Regions from separate parts of the Streptomyces sp. NPDC001222 genome, predicted to be linked through region 1. Evidence: riboswitches for the same ligand, from Rfam matches in the RefSeq annotation. Region 1 holds a riboswitch; the other holds the start of a gene.
What was found. A riboswitch is a leader RNA that binds a small molecule or an ion and turns the genes downstream of it on or off. The one in region 1 is predicted to bind guanidine.
Positions count from the first base shown of each region.

Region 1 (8,136 bases):
CTGGGCGGACCCGTACGCGACCGGGTCCGTGTCTACGCCTGGGTCGGCGGCGACGAACCCGCCGAACTGACCGAACAGGTGATCGCCCAGGTGGAGGCCGGCTTCACCGCGGTGAAGATGAACGCCGCCGGCCTGACGTCCCCGGTCGTCACGGCGGCCGAGACGGCGGCGGTCGTCGCCCGTGTCAGCGCCGCCCGCGAGGTGCTCGGCCCGGACCGCGATGTCGCGGTCGACTTCCATGGCCGCTTCAGCGCCGCGGCCGCCCGCCGTGTACTCGCCGAACTCGCCCCGCTGTACCCCCTGTTCGTGGAGGAGCCGGTCGTGCCCGAGCAGAGCCATCTGCTGCCCGGCCTGGTCGCGGCGAGCCCCGTACCCCTGGCCACCGGGGAGCGCCTGTACTCGCGCAGCGACTTCCTCGCCCCGCTCACCGCCGGCGTGGCCGTCGCCCAGCCCGACCTGTCCCACGCCGGCGGGATCTCCGAGGTGCACCGCATCGCCTCGCTCGCCGACGTCTACGGCGCCCACCTCGCCCCGCACTGTCCGCTCGGCCCGATCGCGCTCGCCGCCAGCCTTCAGATGGCGTTCGCGACCCCCAACTTCCTCATCCAGGAACAGAGCCGGGGCATCCACTACAACAAGGACGCCGATCTGCTGTCCTACGTGATCGACCCCGAGCCGTTCCGCTTCGTCGCCGGACACGCGCAGCGCGGCGACATACCCGGCCTCGGCATCACCGTCGACGAGGACGCCGTACGCGCCGCGGACCGCACCGGCCACGCCTGGCGCAATCCGGTGTGGCGGCGCGACGACGGCTCCTTCGCCGAATGGTGAGCCGATCGGCGGACGCCCGGCCGGACATCACGACCGACCCCGCGCACGGCGGCCGCTGGACCTCGCTGCGCGCGCACGGCCGTGAATGGCTGTGGCACCGGGCGGCACCCGAACGGGAGACGGTCCGGCCGGGCGACGCGTTCGTGGACGCGGGCGGGCTGGAGGAATGCATCCCCACCGTCCGCGGCACACCGGACCACGGCGACGCCTGGTCCCGCCCGTGGACCCGGGAGGGCGACACGGAGCGCGTCCGGTGCGACGACTTCACCCTCGCCCGCACCCTGCGCAGCACGGCCGACGGCGCCGTCGCCGACTACACCCTGACGGCAGAGCCGGGCTTCCGCTTCATCTGGGCCGCCCACGCCCTGCTCGCTCTGTCCGCCGACACGACCGTACGCATCCGCCCCGGAGCGACCACCCGCCTGTTCCCGGAGGCCGCCTCGCAGCTGGGAGGCGCCTGGCCCGCCGGCGCCCCGTGGATCGCGGACTCCTGGCCGGCCCCCCAGGGTTTGCCCCTGGACCGGTTCGGCCCCGACGACGGAACCGCGGTGGGGGCCGTCGTGGACGCCCCACGGGTCTGCGTCCACGACGGTCCCGACCGGCTGGCGCTGGAGGTTCAGGCGCAGGGGCAGCCGACCTCGATCGCCCTGTGGCGCAACCTCGGCGGCTTTCCCGCACCGCATCCCTATCGAAGTACAGGCGTGGAACCGATGCTCGGCCGCGTCTTCGACCTCGCCGACGCGGGCCCCGACGACGCGGCCGGTGTACCGGAGTCGGGCCTGGTGAGCTGGCGGCTCGCGCTCACCGCCGTCTGCCACTGCGCCTCGACCGATGCCCTGGACCAAGGAGATTCCGTCCGTGGAACTGCAAGCCGCCCTCGCAGCACGCCGCCTGGTCGCCATCGTGCGCGGGAGTGACGCCGACGCCGCGCTGCGCACCGTGCTGACCCTGGCCGAGGAGGGCATCGACCTCATAGAGGTGTCGCTCACCGGGACCGATGCCCTCACCGTCATCGAGCGCGCCCGCGAAGCGCTGGGCCCCGACCGGTCCTTGGGCGCGGGCACCGTGCTGACCGCCGACGACGCCCGCGCCGCCCACCGAGCGGGCGCCGCCTTCGTGGTCACCCCCGGCCTGGGAGCGGGCGTCGGCGCGGCACGCGAACTGGGCATGCCGGTCCTCGCCGGAGTGCTGACCCCCACCGAGATCGTCACCGCTCGCGCCCTCGGCGTCTCGGCGTTGAAGATCTTCCCGGCGGCCCAGGCCGGGGGACCGGCCTACCTCAAGGCCCTGCGCGGCCCCTTCCCCGACGCCCCGTTCGTCCCGGTGGGCGGAGTCGACGCGGACGCCGCTCGCGCCTACCTCGCCGCCGGAGCGATCGCCGTGGGCGTCGGCTCACCGCTCGTCGGCGACGCCGCCGACGGAGGCAGCCTCGACTCCCTCACCGAGCGCGCGCGTGCCTTCCGCGCCGTCGTGGAGGAGGCCGCACGGTGACCACTGACCCGCGCCCCACCCGCCCCGACCGCCTGGAACTGGGCGAGGGGATCCGCTGGACCGGCACCCGGCTCGTCCTGGTGGACCTCCTCGCCGGCCGCCTGCTCACCGCTCCCGACGATCCGGGCGCCGCCCTGCTGACACTTCTCCGACTGCCCGTCCCGCTGGGCGCGGTGGCACCCGTGGCCGGTCGCCCCGACCTCTGGATGGCCGCCGCGGACACCGGCATCTGTCTGCTGCGCGCCGACGGCTCCCTCGACTGGCTGGCCCGGCCCGAGGAGCACACGACACCGCGTATGCGCATGAACGACGCGGTCGCCGACCCGGCGGGCCGCTTCTGGGCCGGCAGCATGTCCTACGACGCCGACGAACGGGCCGGCTCCCTCTACCGGGTCGACCACGACGGGACGGTCCACCGGGTCCTGGAGGGCATCACCGTGCCCAACGGGCCCGCCTTCACCGGCGACGGCCGGCTGATGTATCTGGCCGACAGCGCCCGCGGCGTCATCCGGCGCTACCCCGTCGACCCGGTGACGGGCGCGCTCGGCACGCCCGAGACGTTCGCCGCCCTCGACGACGGCAGCCCCGACGGTATGGCGGTCGACGTCGAGGGTGCCCTGTGGGTCGCCGTGTGGGGCACGGCGACCGTGCACCGCTACCGGCCGGACGGCACGCTCGACGGTATGTTGCACCTGCCGGCGGCCCAGCCGGCCGGAGTGTGCCTGTGGGGCAGCACGCTCCACATCACCTCGGCCCGCGTGGGCCTGGCCGCACCCGGTCCGTCCGACGGCGCGGTCTTCGCGGTGCCGGTCGACGTACCGGGCCCGCCCACGCCCGCGTTCCGGCCCGATCCGGCCTGGCGCCTGCCCGCGCCGGTCGCGCAGGAGCCCGTATGACGCCCCCGTGGCGTCCGCGACCCGGACGCGTCGTGTGCGTCGGCGAGACCATGGCCGCCCTGACTCCCGACCCGCCCCGGCCGCTGGCCGACGCCGGGACCCTGCGCCTGTCCGTGGCGGGAGCGGAGTCGAACGTGGCGATGTACCTCGCCGACCACAAGGTACCCGTCAGTTGGCTCTCGGCCCTGGGGGACGATGCCCTGGGACACCGCGTCCGCACCACCGTCGCCAACGCCGGGGTCGATGTCTCCCAGGTCCGCACCGATCCCCACCGTCCCACCGGCCTCCTGGTGAAGGACCCGGGGCCCGGCGGAACACGCGTCCACTACTACCGACGTGGCTCGGCCGCCTCGGCGCTCGGCCCCGGGCTGCTGGACCAGGAGCCGGTGACCACGGCCGCGCTGTTGCACCTCACGGGCATCACTCCCGCGCTGTCCCCCTCCTGCCGGAGCCTGGTGACGCAGGCCCTGGCCGTCCCCGCGGACGAGCGGCCGTACGCGGTCAGCTTCGACGTCAACCACCGTGCCGCCCTGTGGCCGGGCGGCACGGCCGCGTCCGTGCTGCGCGAGCTGGCCGACCGGGCGGACGTAGTCTTCGTCGGCCTCGACGAGGCCCAGGTCCTGTGGGGCGCCGACGTGACGGTGCCGGGCATACGGGAGTTGCTCCCTCGTCCCCGGACGGTCGTCGTGAAGGACGGCGCCCGCGCCGCGACCGCCCTCACCACCGAAGGGATGTGCACGGTGCCCGCCCTGCGGACGACGGTGGTCGAGCCCGTCGGCGCCGGCGACGCCTTCGCGGCCGGATTTCTGGCGGGGCTGCTCCGGGGAACGACCACCGTGCGCGCGCTGCGACTAGGACACATCACGGCCGTCAGTGCCCTCCAAGTGACCGGTGACCACGGTCCGTTGCCCGACCCGGCCGAGATCGAACGCCTCCTCGGTCTCTCGGCCGGTGCGTGGGAGCGGCTCGATGAGCTCCGGGCGGACGCGTGAACGTCATCCGGTGCCCGGCACGCCCGCGGACCAGGTTCACGGGCACAGGATGAAGTCGGGAAAGGCGCGTCGAGCGGGCCGGTCACCGACCTCCGCGAGCGCCGCACGGATCTCACGCAGATGGCGTGTGGTCATCTGCAGCGGGGGCTCGTCGGGCTGGTAGGTGGTACGGATCGGGTAGTCCACGCCCGGCTCACGGGTCATCTCGATATGACAGCCGAGCACGTGGGTGACCGGCCTCCCGTCGCTGAACTCGATCAGGCGGTCGACGGTCCGGGTGAAGGCGGCCCGGTCCTGGATGTAGAGCCTGCCGGGGTAGACCGTGTCGCCCGTGAGCAGGAACCCGGTCCACGGGTCGTAGAAGGTGACCGCCGCGTCGTGATGACCCGGGGTGGCCAGACACTCCAGCACCCGACCGCCCAGATCGATGCGCACCACGGCGTCGGGGTCCTCGGTGAACCCGAAGTACTCCCAGGCGGTGGACCGGTCCGCGGCCACCACCGTGGTGGCGGGACGGTCGGCGAACTGGGCGTCGCCCGCGACGTGGTCGCCGTGCGGGTGGGTGTGCAGGACCAGCAGGCCGTATCCGTCCCGGGGGTTCCGGGTGAGCCACTCCGCGACGAGTTCGTCGACCGTCCGGCGCAAGGGGAAGTACTCCGCGGACGCGGTGGCACCGGTGTCGATCAACACCGCCTGATCATTGCCGAACAGCAGAAACAGAAAAGGCGCTTCATAGTTGACCGCCATGTTCTGCCGCAGGATGAACGTGTGCTCGTCGTAGCCGTGGACCTGGATGTCCGGGTCCGAGTTGTGCTTGGCCGACGGCGAACCATGGATCCACCGGACGTCGAGCGCACGCGGCTCGGGCATCCCTGCGGCGAAATCGACCCACGACATGCCCGTATCCATGACGACTCCTTCAGTGCGTCGTCTTGGCAGGCCGGGTACGGCGCACATCTCGTCCGGGGCAGGCACGGGTACGAGCCGCCGCGGCGAAGCTACCACGAGGCCGGGCCGACTGATCATGGCAATGACAGGCGGCGAGGCCGGTGCGGCGGTGGCGCACCAGAGCCGGCGCTTGTCAGTCCTTAATCGATACTAGTCGGTTCGATTCATAGGAGGACGAGATGTTCGCGGCTGCCGGTCGCCGCTCGTGTCAGTGCCACGTCAGCGTCCGCTCCGTAGTCGTCAGCATCGCGTCATGAGCCGGCGCTGGACCGGGGTGGGCGGGCATACCGTCAGCGATGCCCCGTCCCGCAGCCGCGTGTCCGGGGCCGTCAAGCGGTTCGACCTGGACCCACACGGGTCCCCTCGGAGGTATCCCATGGCACAACTCCCGTGCGGCGAAGACCCGGAACCCTCTGATCGGTTCCCGGCCGGGCCTCTGCTCGTTCCGGTCCGGCCGGGACCATCGGGGTGTGTGGCGCGTATCTTCCGCACACCTCTCGGCCACCGTACGGCCGTCGGCTTCACCTCCGAACACCGGCTGATCGCGGCACTCGGGCCCGAGCAGACATGGATCAGGCTCGCCGAGCCGGCGCTGCGTGCGCTGACCGCGTTGCTCGGCGTCACCACCGTCACGGTGGATCCCGCATTCACGGCCCGGGCCTCCCGGCCGCTGAAACCCGTCGTTCCCGCGCTCGCGCTGCGCGCCGGCTGAGCGGCGAAGCCCCCTGATCCGCCTCCGGGCGGGCGACGGCCCGGCCCTCGCCCGGAGGCGTTCCACCCATCCCCATTCCGTACGACATGTGAGGTCCCTGTGGCGGCCGAGAACATTGTCGGGCTGATCGTCTCGATCGGCCTGCTGGCCTACCTTGTGGTGGCCCTGATCCAGCCGGAGCGCTTCTGATGAGCGCGCCCGCACCCGTGAGAGAGAGAACCGAAGAGGCCGTACAACCCACCCTCCCGGGCCCCACTCGGCGGATCGGCGCCGGGCTGCTCGATCCGAAGCAACTGTGGCTCGCTCTGCCCGCCGCGTTGCGCAAGCTCAACCCGGTGACGCTGGCCCGCAACCCGGTCATGTTCGTCACCGAGATCGGCGCGGCGCTGACCACCGGCATCGCGGTCGTGCACCCGTCGCCGTTCGGCTGGCTGATCACTGTCTGGCTGTGGCTCACGGTCGTATTCGCGGGTCTCGCGGAAGCCGTCGCCGAGAGCCGCGGCCGCGCGCAGGCCGACAGTCTGCGCGGTATGCGCCGCCAGACCGTCGCCCGACGGCTCACCGGCTGGCGTCCGGGGGCCGCGGAGGGCGCGTACACCGAAGAGGCCGTCGGCGCAGGGGAGTTGCGCCGCGGTGATGTCGTGGTCGTCGAGGCCGGGCAGTCGGTGCCCGGCGACGGTGACGTCATCGAGGGTGTGGCCAGCATCGACGAGTCGGCCATCACCGGAGAATCGGCGCCGGTGATCCGCGAGTCGGGCGGCGACCGCTCGGCCGTGACCGGCGGCACTCGCGTGCTGTCGGACAGGATCGTCGTACGTATCACGCAGGACCCGGGCGAGTCGTTCCTGGACCGGATGATCTCCCTGGTGGAGGGCGCCGACCGGCAGAAGACGCCCAACGAACTGGCTCTGAACCTGCTGCTGGTGATGATGACGTTCGTCTTCCTGGTGGCGGTCCTCACGCTCCAGCCGATGGCGATCTTCTCCAAGAACTTCATGGCGGCGGCGCACGACACACAGGCGCTCACCGCCAACGGTGTCACCGGGATCGTGCTCGTCTCCCTGCTCGTCTGTCTGATCCCCACGACCATCGGCGGACTGCTCTCCGCGATCGGTATCGCGGGCATGGACCGGCTGGTGCAGCGCAACGTGCTCGCCATGTCCGGACGCGCGGTCGAGGCGGCCGGCGATGTCAACACCCTCCTGCTCGACAAGACGGGCACGATCACCTACGGCAACCGGCGCGCGAGCGAGCTGCTGCCGCTCGGTTCGGTGACCGGTCGGCAACTCGCCGACGCCGCACTGCTGTCGAGCCTCGCGGACGAGACGCCCGAGGGCCGCTCGATCGTCGAGTACGTGCACGAGCAGTTCTCCCTGGAGCGGGAGACGCCCGAGGACGCCGAGTGGGTGGCCTTCTCCGCCACCACCCGTATGTCCGGCGTGGATCTGCCCGGCCGCCGCCGGCTGCGCAAGGGCGCGGCCTCCGCGGTCGCGGGCTGGGCCGCGGACAACGGCGGCACCGTTCCGGTGGCCCTGGACGCCAGTGTGGAGCAGGTCTCGGCCTCCGGCGGCACTCCGCTCGCGGTCGCCGAGTGCGTCGGTGACGGACCGGCCCGACTGCTCGGTGTCGTCCACCTCAAGGACGTCGTCAAGCCCGGCCTGCGCGAACGCTTCACCGAGCTGCGCCGGATGGGCATCCGGACGGTCATGATCACCGGTGACAACCCGGTCACCGCGAAGGCCATCGCCGAAGAGGCGGGCGTCGACGACTTCCTCGCCGAGGCCACCCCGGAGGACAAGCTCGCCCTGATCAGGAAGGAACAGGCGGGCGGCCATCTCATCGCCATGACCGGCGACGGCACCAATGACGCGCCGGCCCTCGCGCAGGCCGATGTCGGCGTGGCCATGAACACGGGCACGTCGGCCGCCAAGGAGGCCGGCAACATGGTCGACCTCGACTCCGACCCCACGAAGATCATCGACATCGTCGAGATCGGCAAGCAACTTCTCATCACCCGGGGCGCGTTGACCGCGTTCTCCGTCGCCAATGACATCGCCAAGTACTTCGCGATCCTCCCGGCCATGTTCGGCGGGGTCTACCCGGCGCTCGACGCGATCAACATCATGCGGCTGCACTCGCCGACGTCCGCGGTCCTGTCGGCCGTCATCTTCAACGCCGTGATCATCGTCGCCCTGATCCCGCTGGCCCTGCGCGGCGTGCGCTACCGGCCCAGCGGCGCCGACGCCCTGCTCACCCGCAATCTGTG
Region 1 covers NZ_JBIAXT010000020.1:102,717-110,852, reverse strand. The annotation lists gene dgoD (galactonate dehydratase) at 1-831, shown strand, start outside; gene ACFY2Z_RS25345 (hypothetical protein) at 825-1,748, shown strand; gene ACFY2Z_RS25340 (bifunctional 4-hydroxy-2-oxoglutarate aldolase/2-dehydro-3-deoxy-phosphogluconate aldolase) at 1,690-2,322, shown strand; gene ACFY2Z_RS25335 (SMP-30/gluconolactonase/LRE family protein) at 2,319-3,218, shown strand; gene ACFY2Z_RS25330 (sugar kinase) at 3,215-4,210, shown strand; gene ACFY2Z_RS25325 (MBL fold metallo-hydrolase) at 4,247-5,119, opposite strand; guanidine-III (ykkC-III) riboswitch at 5,132-5,201, opposite strand; gene ACFY2Z_RS25320 (SAV_915 family protein) at 5,535-5,870, shown strand; gene kdpF (K(+)-transporting ATPase subunit F) at 5,970-6,059, shown strand; gene kdpB (potassium-transporting ATPase subunit KdpB) at 6,059-8,136, shown strand, end outside.

Region 2 (8,136 bases), on a different contig from region 1:
TGCCGGGCCGGAAGCCCTCGTACTGGAGGTACGTGGGGTTTCGCCCGGTGCGGCGGTGGGGGCACCGCCCGCGCGAGCGATAACCGAGCGTGGGGGAGCCTGCATGGCGTCGCAGGCCAGGCTGGAGTGTGACGACAGGCCCTAGACGCCCAGGTCCTTGATGATCTTCGCTACGTGGCCCGTCGCCTTCACGTTGTACAGGGCTCGCTCGACCCTTCCCTCCTCGTCCACGATCACCGTGGAGCGGATGACGCCGACGACCGTCTTGCCGTACAGCTTCTTCTCGCCGAACGCGCCGTAGGCCTCCAGCACCTTCTTGTCCGGGTCGGCGAGCAGGGTGACCTTCAGGTCCTCCTTCTCACGGAACTTCGCGAGCTTCTCCGGCTTGTCGGGCGAGATGCCGATGACGTCGTAGCCGGCGCCCGCCAGCAGCTCCAGGTTGTCCGTGAAGTCGCACGCCTGCTTGGTGCAGCCTGGGGTGAGCGCGGCGGGGTAGAAGTACACGATGACCTTGCGGCCCTTGTGGTCGGCCAGAGAGACCTCGTTGCCGTCGGCGTCCGGCAGGGTGAAGGCGGGGGCGGTGTCGCCGGGCTGCAGTCGCTCGCTCATCGTCGTTACCTCACAGACAGGGGGCGGTTACCCGACGAGCCTAATCCGCGTCCGGCGGGTCCAGAGGGGTGCCGTTGGGTGCGTTCGGCGAGGAACTGACAGACTGTCGACCACAGACGCAGGAATTGCACGGAACACGTCGCAAACGACCACGGAGGAAACGCGGTGGCGGACACGTCGAGCACACCGGACACCAGAACTCCGGCGGAGATCGAGGCGGACATCAAGCGCCGCCGCGAAACGCTGGCCGAGACGCTCGACGAGATCGGCGTCCGGGTGCACCCGAAGACGATCGTCGGGGACGCCAAGGCCAAGGTCGTCTCCCATGTCGACAACACGCTCGGCCGTGCGTACGTCCGCGCCAACCGGGTCGTCGGCGAGGTGAAGAGCCAGATGGTCACGGAGGACGGCGCGCCGCGCCTGGAGCGCATCGTGCCCGTGGCGCTGGTCGTGGTCGGGGTCGTGGGCCTGCTGGCCCTCGGTTCCCGTCGGCGCAAGCGCTGACCCGGCCGCGCACGAAGCCGTCGGAGACAGGTAGGTTCGGGGCGTGAGCGAGAAGAACCACCACGACAAGCTGCCCATCCGGATGCTGCACGACCGCGTGCTGGTGCGGCAGGACACCGCCGAGGGCGAGCGCCGCTCCGGCGGCGGCATCCTGATCCCCGCGACGGCGGCCGTCGGCCGGCGCCTCGCCTGGGCCGAGGTCGTCGCGGTCGGGCAGAACGTACGGACCGTGGAGCCGGGCGACCGGGTCCTGTACGACCCGGAGGACCGGGCCGAGGTCGAGGTGCGCGGGACCGCGTACGTGCTGATGCGTGAACGCGATCTGCACGCCGTGGCCGCGGACCGCTTCGAGGGGTCGGAGGACTCCACGGGGCTCTACCTGTAGGGCCGCGCGGGCCCGCGAATCCGCGCAGGCCCGCCAGGCTCGCGCGATCGGCGCGATCCGCGCGAGAAGGGGCTGGTGACCGTTGTCACCAGCCCTTTTTGCCTGTCCTTTGCTACGTTGGACGGACCCGCGAGGGACCCGACGAGACGCGCCGTACCGGGACCGCAAAGACGACGCACCCCCTGTTGATCATCGGAACACGGAGGTGCCCCCATGGCGTGGGTCCTGCTCGTCCTCGCCGGCCTGCTCGAGGTCGGCTGGTCGGTCGGCATGAAGTACACCGACGGATTCACCCGCCTCTGGCCGAGCCTGGGCACCGGCGCGGGCATCGTCGCCAGCATGCTTCTGCTGTCGTACGCCGCGCGGTCCCTGCCCATCGGTACGGCGTACGGCGTCTGGGTGGGCATCGGGGCGGCCGGGGCGGCGGTGCTGGGCATGACCGTGCTCGGTGAGCCCGCGACCGCCGCGCGGATCTTCTTCGTGGCGCTGCTGCTGGTGGCCGTGGTGGGGCTGAAGGCGACCTCGGGTCCCTGACCCCGCGCCGCCCGCCGGGCGGTCACGACCGCCCGGCCGCCGCGCTCAGAACCCCACGCCGCCCGCCGGGCCGCCCGGCCCGGTCGCTCCGCCGTCGCCGGTCGTCCCGCCGGTCCCGGTCGTGCCCCCGTCGCCGGTCGTGCCGCCCGCGCCCGTGGTGCCGCCCGTGCCCGTCGTTCCGCCGGCCCCGGTGGCGCCGCCGGTGTCCGTGCCGCCGCCCGTGCCGGTTCCGCCGGCGCCCGTCGTTCCGCCGGTTCCGGTGGTGCCGCCGGGGTCGGTCGGGCCGCCGGTGCCGGTGGTGCCGCCGTCGCTCTGGCCCTGGGTCTGCCCCTGGTCCTGCCCCTGGGTGCTCTGGTCGCCGGTCGTGCCGCCGTTGTCCTGGGCGCCGGTGGTGCCGGTCGGCTGGTCCGAGGGGCTCGTGGAGGGCTCCAGGGTCTGGTCGGCGCCGGCCTGGAGCTGGAGGTCGAAGTTCTTGATCGGCTTGCCCTGCAGCGCTTCCTTGGTGAACTGCGCCCAGATCTGCGCGGGCGCGCCGCCGCCGTTGACACGGGCCAGGCCCATCGCGCCGTACAGCGGCTTGTGGGCGGCCGTCACCGGGTCCTGGCCCATCACGGAGACCACCGTGGCGAGGTCGGGGGTGTAGCCCGCGAACCAGGCCGCCGTGTCCTCCTCCGCGGTGCCGGTCTTGCCGGCGGCCGGGCGGCCCGCGGCCAGGGCGCTGGTCGCCGTGCCGTTCTGGACGACGCTCTGCAGGACCGAGGTGGTGGTGTCGGCGGCCTCGCGGCTGACGGCCTGCTCGGTCTTCTGCTCGGGCAGCCCGCCGACGTCGTCGCCGTCCTTGGTGATCTTGTCGACCAGGGTGTACGTGCCGCGCTCGCCGTGGTTGGCGAGCGTCGCGTACGCCTCCGCCATGTCCAGGACGCTCGCGGTGGCCGTGCCGAGCGCGATGGACGGGTAGGGGTTCAGGTCCTTGGTGCCGGACGGGATGCCGAGGTCGACCGCGGTCTGCTTGATCCTGGCCGGGCCGACGTCCACGGCCATCTGCGCGTACACCGCGTTGACCGACTTGTCGGTGGCGTCGCGCACGGTGATGTCGCCGTAGGAGTGGCTGTCCTCGTTCTCGGGGGCGTACACGCCGCCGGACCAGCCCTGGACCGGACGCTTGTTGGTGCCGTCGTAGATCGTGTTGGGCGAGATGGGGCGGCCGTCCTGGGTCCGGGAGTTGTTCTCCACGGCGGAGGTGAACACGAACGGCTTGAAGGTGGAGCCCACCTGGAAGTCGCCGCGCGTGGCGTTGTTCGTGTACTGCTTCACGTAGTCGATGCCGCCGTACATGGCGAGGATCTTGCCGGTGTGCGGATCGACGGCCGCGCCGCCCGCGCGGACGTAGGTGTCGACCTTGCGGTTCTTCTTGTCCAGCTTGGACATCACCTGGTCGTTCACCGCGTTGACGAAGGCGTCCTGCTTGCTCTTCTGCAGGGTGGTGGTGATGCGGTAGCCGCCGGCGGCGAGCTGGTCCGCGTCGACGATCTTGTTCTCCTGCAGATAGTCCTTGATCGCGTCGAGGAGGTAGCCGCGCTGGCCGGACAGGCCGGTGGAGACGTTGGCCTCCTTGGGCATGGGGAACTTCATGCCGGCGCGCTGGGAGCTGCTGAGCCAGCCCTTCTTGACCATGCCGTCGAGGACGTAGTTCCAGCGGGCCTCGGCCGCGCCCTTGTTCTCCGGGTGCGCGACGACGTCGTACTCGCTGGGCGCGTTGAGCAGCGCGGCGAGGTAGGCGCCCTTGGCCGGGTCGAGGGACATGGCGTCCACGCCGTAGTAGGCGCGGGCGGCGGCCTGGATGCCGTAGGCGTTGCGGCCGAAGAAGCTGGTGTTGAGGTAGCCCTCGAGGATGTCGTTCTTGCTCTTCTCGCGGTCCAGCTTGATCGAGATGAAGAACTCCTTCACCTTGCGGGTGACGGTCTGTTCCTGGCCCAGGTAGTAGTTCTTGACGTACTGCTGGGTGATCGTGGAGCCGGACTGCTTGCCCTTGCCGGTGGCGGTGTTCCAGCCGGCGCGGACCATCGCCTTGGGGTCGACGGCGGACTCGGTGTAGAAGTCGCGGTCCTCGGCGGCGAGCACGGCGTGCTGGGCGTCCTTGGAGATCTGGGCGAGGCCGACGTTCTCGCGGTTGACCTTGCCGTCGCGGGCGATCTCGGTGCCGTCCGCGTACAGGTAGACATTGCTCTGCTTGGTCGCGAGCGCGTTGGCCGGCGGGATCTTCACCATGGAGTAGCCCAGCGCGAACAGGCCGATGAGCAGCAGGATCCCGACCACGAAGGTGCCGAGCACCATCCGCCAGGTGGGGAACAGCCGACGCCATCCCGTGCGCCTCGGCCGCTTCGCCTGCCCGCCGGACCCGGCCTGCGCGCTCGGAGCCGCGGGCTGCGGGGCCGTGGCGGCGGGCTGCGGGGCCATGGCGGCGGGGCGCGGTCTCGGGACCGTGGGTTGCGGTTTCGGGACCGTGGGCTGTGGGTCCGCGGCCGGGGGCTGCGCCTTGAGGGTCATGGTCTGTGGGTCCGTGGCCGCGGTCTGCGGCTTCAGCGTCATGGTGTGCGGGTCCGTGGCCGCGGTCTGCGGCTTCAGCGTCATGGTGTGCGGGTCCGTGGCCGCGGACTGCGCCTTCAGGGTCACCGTGTGCGGGTCGGTGGCCGCGGGCTGCGGTTTCGGGACCGTCGGCTGCGGGGCCGTGACCGAGGGTTGTGGTTCCGGTGCCGCGGGCTGCGGATCCGTCGCCGCAGGCTCCGGCTCCGTGCCCGCGGGCTCCGGCTCCCTGGCCGCGGGCTCCGGCTCCGTGGCCGAGGACTGCGGTTGCGGTTTCGGGACCGCGGGCTGCGGGTCCAAGGCCGCGGGCGGTGGCGGTTCTGTGGGCGCCCCGCCCTTGCTGCTCTGCTGCGGCTGCGGCTCGTCGCTCATCGTGGTGCCGGACTCCCGTTTCGCGTCGTACGTTCCCGTACGCCCTCATACGCCATGTGCGCCCCCTGATGAAGACTGTCGCACCAACCGTTCCGTTCCCGGTACGACGGACCTGCCGCAGCGGAAAAACGTGTGGTACGCCACTTCGTCCGCGCGCTAGGCTCCTGCGCTTCGCTCCGGAACGCGTCGAAGGAGGTTCTCCGTGGGGACAGGGCGGTTGTACGCCGCTGTCGCCGCCGGTGGTTTCCGGCGGTACGCGACCTACCGGACCGCGACCGCGGCGGGGGTGTTCACCAACACAGTCTTCGGATTGATCTTGGCATACACCTACCTCGCCCTGTGGCACGAACGGCCCCACCTCGGGGGGTACGACGAGGCTCAGGCGTTGACGTACGTATGGACCGGGCAGGCGCTGCTGATGACCGTCTCGGTGATGGGCGGCGGCTTCGAGGACGAACTGATCGAGCGCATCCGCACCGGCGACATCGCGATCGACCTGTACCGGCCCGCCGACCTCCAGCTGTGGTGGCTGGCGGGGGACCTGGGCCGGGCCCTGTTCCATCTGCTGGCGCGGGGAGCGATCCCCATGGCGGCCGGCGCGCTGCTCTTCCCGCTCGCCCTGCCCGGCAGTCCGGTGGTCTGGGTGGCCTTCCTGACCGCCGTCCTGCTGGGCACGGTGGTCAGCTTCGCGATCCGCTACCTGGTCGCGCTCAGCGCGTTCTGGCTGATGGACGGGGCGGGTGTGGCGCAGATCTCCTGGATCGTCGCCATGTTCTGTTCGGGGATGCTGCTGCCGCTGAACGTCTTCCCGGGTGTGCTCGGCGAGATCGTGCGCGCCCTGCCCTGGGCGTCGCTGATCCAGGCGCCGACGGACGTCCTGCTGGGCACGGCGGACCCGGCGGCGGTCTATGTCCGCCAGCTCGCCTGGGCCGCGGTGCTGCTGACGGCCGGGCGGATGCTCCAGTCCGCGGCGACGCGCCGGGTGGTGGTGCAGGGTGGCTGAGGAGACGTACGAGGAGGTGCGCGGGCAGCCGTACGGGCGGTCGTACGGGGACCGGCGCGGGCAGGCGTACGAGGGCGTGGACGCGGAGGCGGAGGTGGGAGCGGACGCCGACGCGGGCGCCTCCGCCGGCGAGGCCCCCGGGGACCAGGACCGGTGGCCGCTTCGGCCGGGCGGGAGGGCGTACGGCCGGGTACGCGAGGGCCTGCGCGCCTACCGGCTGATCACCGCGATGTGGATCCGCTCCACGATGGCCTACCGGGCCTCGTTCGTGATGACCACGCTCGGCAACCTCGTGGCCACCGCGCTGGACTTCGTCGCGATCCTGCTGATGTTCTCGCGGGTCGACGTCCTCGGCGGCTACCGGCTGCCCGAGGTCGCCTTCCTGTACGGACTGTCGTCGACCGCGTTCGGGCTCGCGGACCTCGCGATCGGCTCCATGGACCGGCTGGGGCGGCGGGTGCGCGACGGCACGCTGGACACCCTGCTGGTGCGCCCCGCGCCCGTGCTGGCACAGGTCGCCGCGGACCGCTTCGGGCTGCGCCGACTCGGCCGCGTCACCCAGGGGGCGTGCGTCCTCGGGTACGCGCTCGCCGTGCTCGACGTGGCCTGGACCCCGCTCAAGGTGGCGATGATCCCGCTCGCGCTGCTCAGCGGCGGCCTGATCTTCTGCGCGCTGTTCGTGGCGGGCGCGGCCTTCCAGTTCGTCGCGCAGGACGCCTCCGAGGTGCAGAACTCCTTCACCTACGGCGGTCAGACACTGCTGCAGTACCCGCCCACCGTCTTCGCGAAGGAACTGGTGCGCGGCGTGACCTTCGTACTGCCGCTCGCCTTCGTCAACTGGCTGCCCGCGCTGTACGTGCTGGGGCGGCCCTATCCGCTCGACCTGCCGGCCTGGGTCGCGTTCACCCCGCCGCTCGTCGCCGCGGGCTGCTGCGCGGCGGCGGGGCTGGCCTGGCGCGCGGGACTGCGTTCGTACCGGAGCACGGGGAGCTGAGGAAGTCATGGACGGTGGCCTGATGGAGGACGGCGGCTCGGTGCGGGACGGCGGCTTCATCGAACTGGACCGCGTGGAGAAGGTCTTCCGGGTGCGCAAGCGGACCGGTTTCCTCAGGAGCGAGCGGCGGCAGGTACGGGCCGTCGACGGGCTCTCCTTCACCGTGGCGCGCGGCGAGATGGTCGGCTACATCGGGCCGAACGGCGCCGGGAAGTCCACCACCATCAAGATGCTGACCGGGATCCTCACCCCGAGCGGCGGCCGGCTGCGGGTCGCCGGGATCGACCCCGCCCGCGAACGGCTGCGGCTCGCCCAGCGCATCGGGGTGGTGTTCGGTCAGCGGACGACCCTGTGGTGGGACCTGCCGCTGATCGACTCCTACCGGCTGATGCACCGGATGTACCGCATCCCGGACGGGCGGTACCGCCAGCGGCTGGACCGCCTCGTCGAACTCCTGGAGCTGGGCAGCCTGTTGGACGTTCCGGTACGGCAGCTGTCGCTGGGGCAGCGGATGCGCGGGGACATCGCGGCGGCGCTGCTGCACGACCCGGAGGTGCTCTACCTCGACGAGCCGACGATCGGCCTCGACGTGGTCTCCAAGGCCAAGGTGCGGGCGTTCCTGCGCGAGTTGAACGCCGACCGCGGCACGACGGTGCTGCTGACCACGCACGACCTCCAGGACATCGAGCAGCTGTGCTCGCGGGTGATGGTCATCGACCACGGGCGCCTGGTGTACGACGGTGCGCCGGCCGCGCTGCACGAGGTGGGCGACAGCGAGCGCACCCTCGTGGTCGACCTGGAGCGGGAGCTGCCGCCGATCGAGGCGCCGCCCGCGCGCGTGGTGCGGGTGGAGGGGCCGCGGCAGTGGCTCGCCTTCCCCGCGTCCCGGTCGGCGGCCCCGCTGGTGGCACGGATCGCGGCGGAGTATCCGCTGGTGGACCTGTCGGTGCGGGAGCCGGACATCGAGGAGGTCATCGCGCGGATGTACGCCGGGAGGACTTCGGCGTAGTCCGGCGCGCGGGGAACTCGTAGGCTGAAGCCCATGACCGACGCTGTGTCTTCCGGGGGACGTGACGATCAGCGGCTGACGCCGCGGGATTCCGGTTCCCCCGCACCGGATCTCCGTGCCTCCGACGCCGACCGTGAGCGGGT
Region 2 covers NZ_JBIAXT010000009.1:196,794-204,929, reverse strand. The annotation lists gene bcp (thioredoxin-dependent thiol peroxidase) at 142-609, opposite strand; gene ACFY2Z_RS15665 (DUF3618 domain-containing protein) at 775-1,113, shown strand; gene ACFY2Z_RS15660 (co-chaperone GroES) at 1,196-1,498, shown strand; guanidine-III (ykkC-III) riboswitch at 1,620-1,678, shown strand; gene ACFY2Z_RS15655 (DMT family transporter) at 1,712-2,032, shown strand; gene ACFY2Z_RS15650 (transglycosylase domain-containing protein) at 2,078-4,489, opposite strand; gene ACFY2Z_RS15645 (ABC transporter permease) at 5,190-5,990, shown strand; gene ACFY2Z_RS15640 (ABC transporter permease) at 6,067-6,984, shown strand; gene ACFY2Z_RS15635 (ATP-binding cassette domain-containing protein) at 6,992-7,993, shown strand; gene ACFY2Z_RS15630 (DUF1707 domain-containing protein) at 8,027-8,136, shown strand, end outside.
Region 2: linked by a shared signal. The riboswitch ahead of ACFY2Z_RS15655 (DMT family transporter) and the one ahead of ACFY2Z_RS25325 (MBL fold metallo-hydrolase) in region 1 are both predicted to bind guanidine.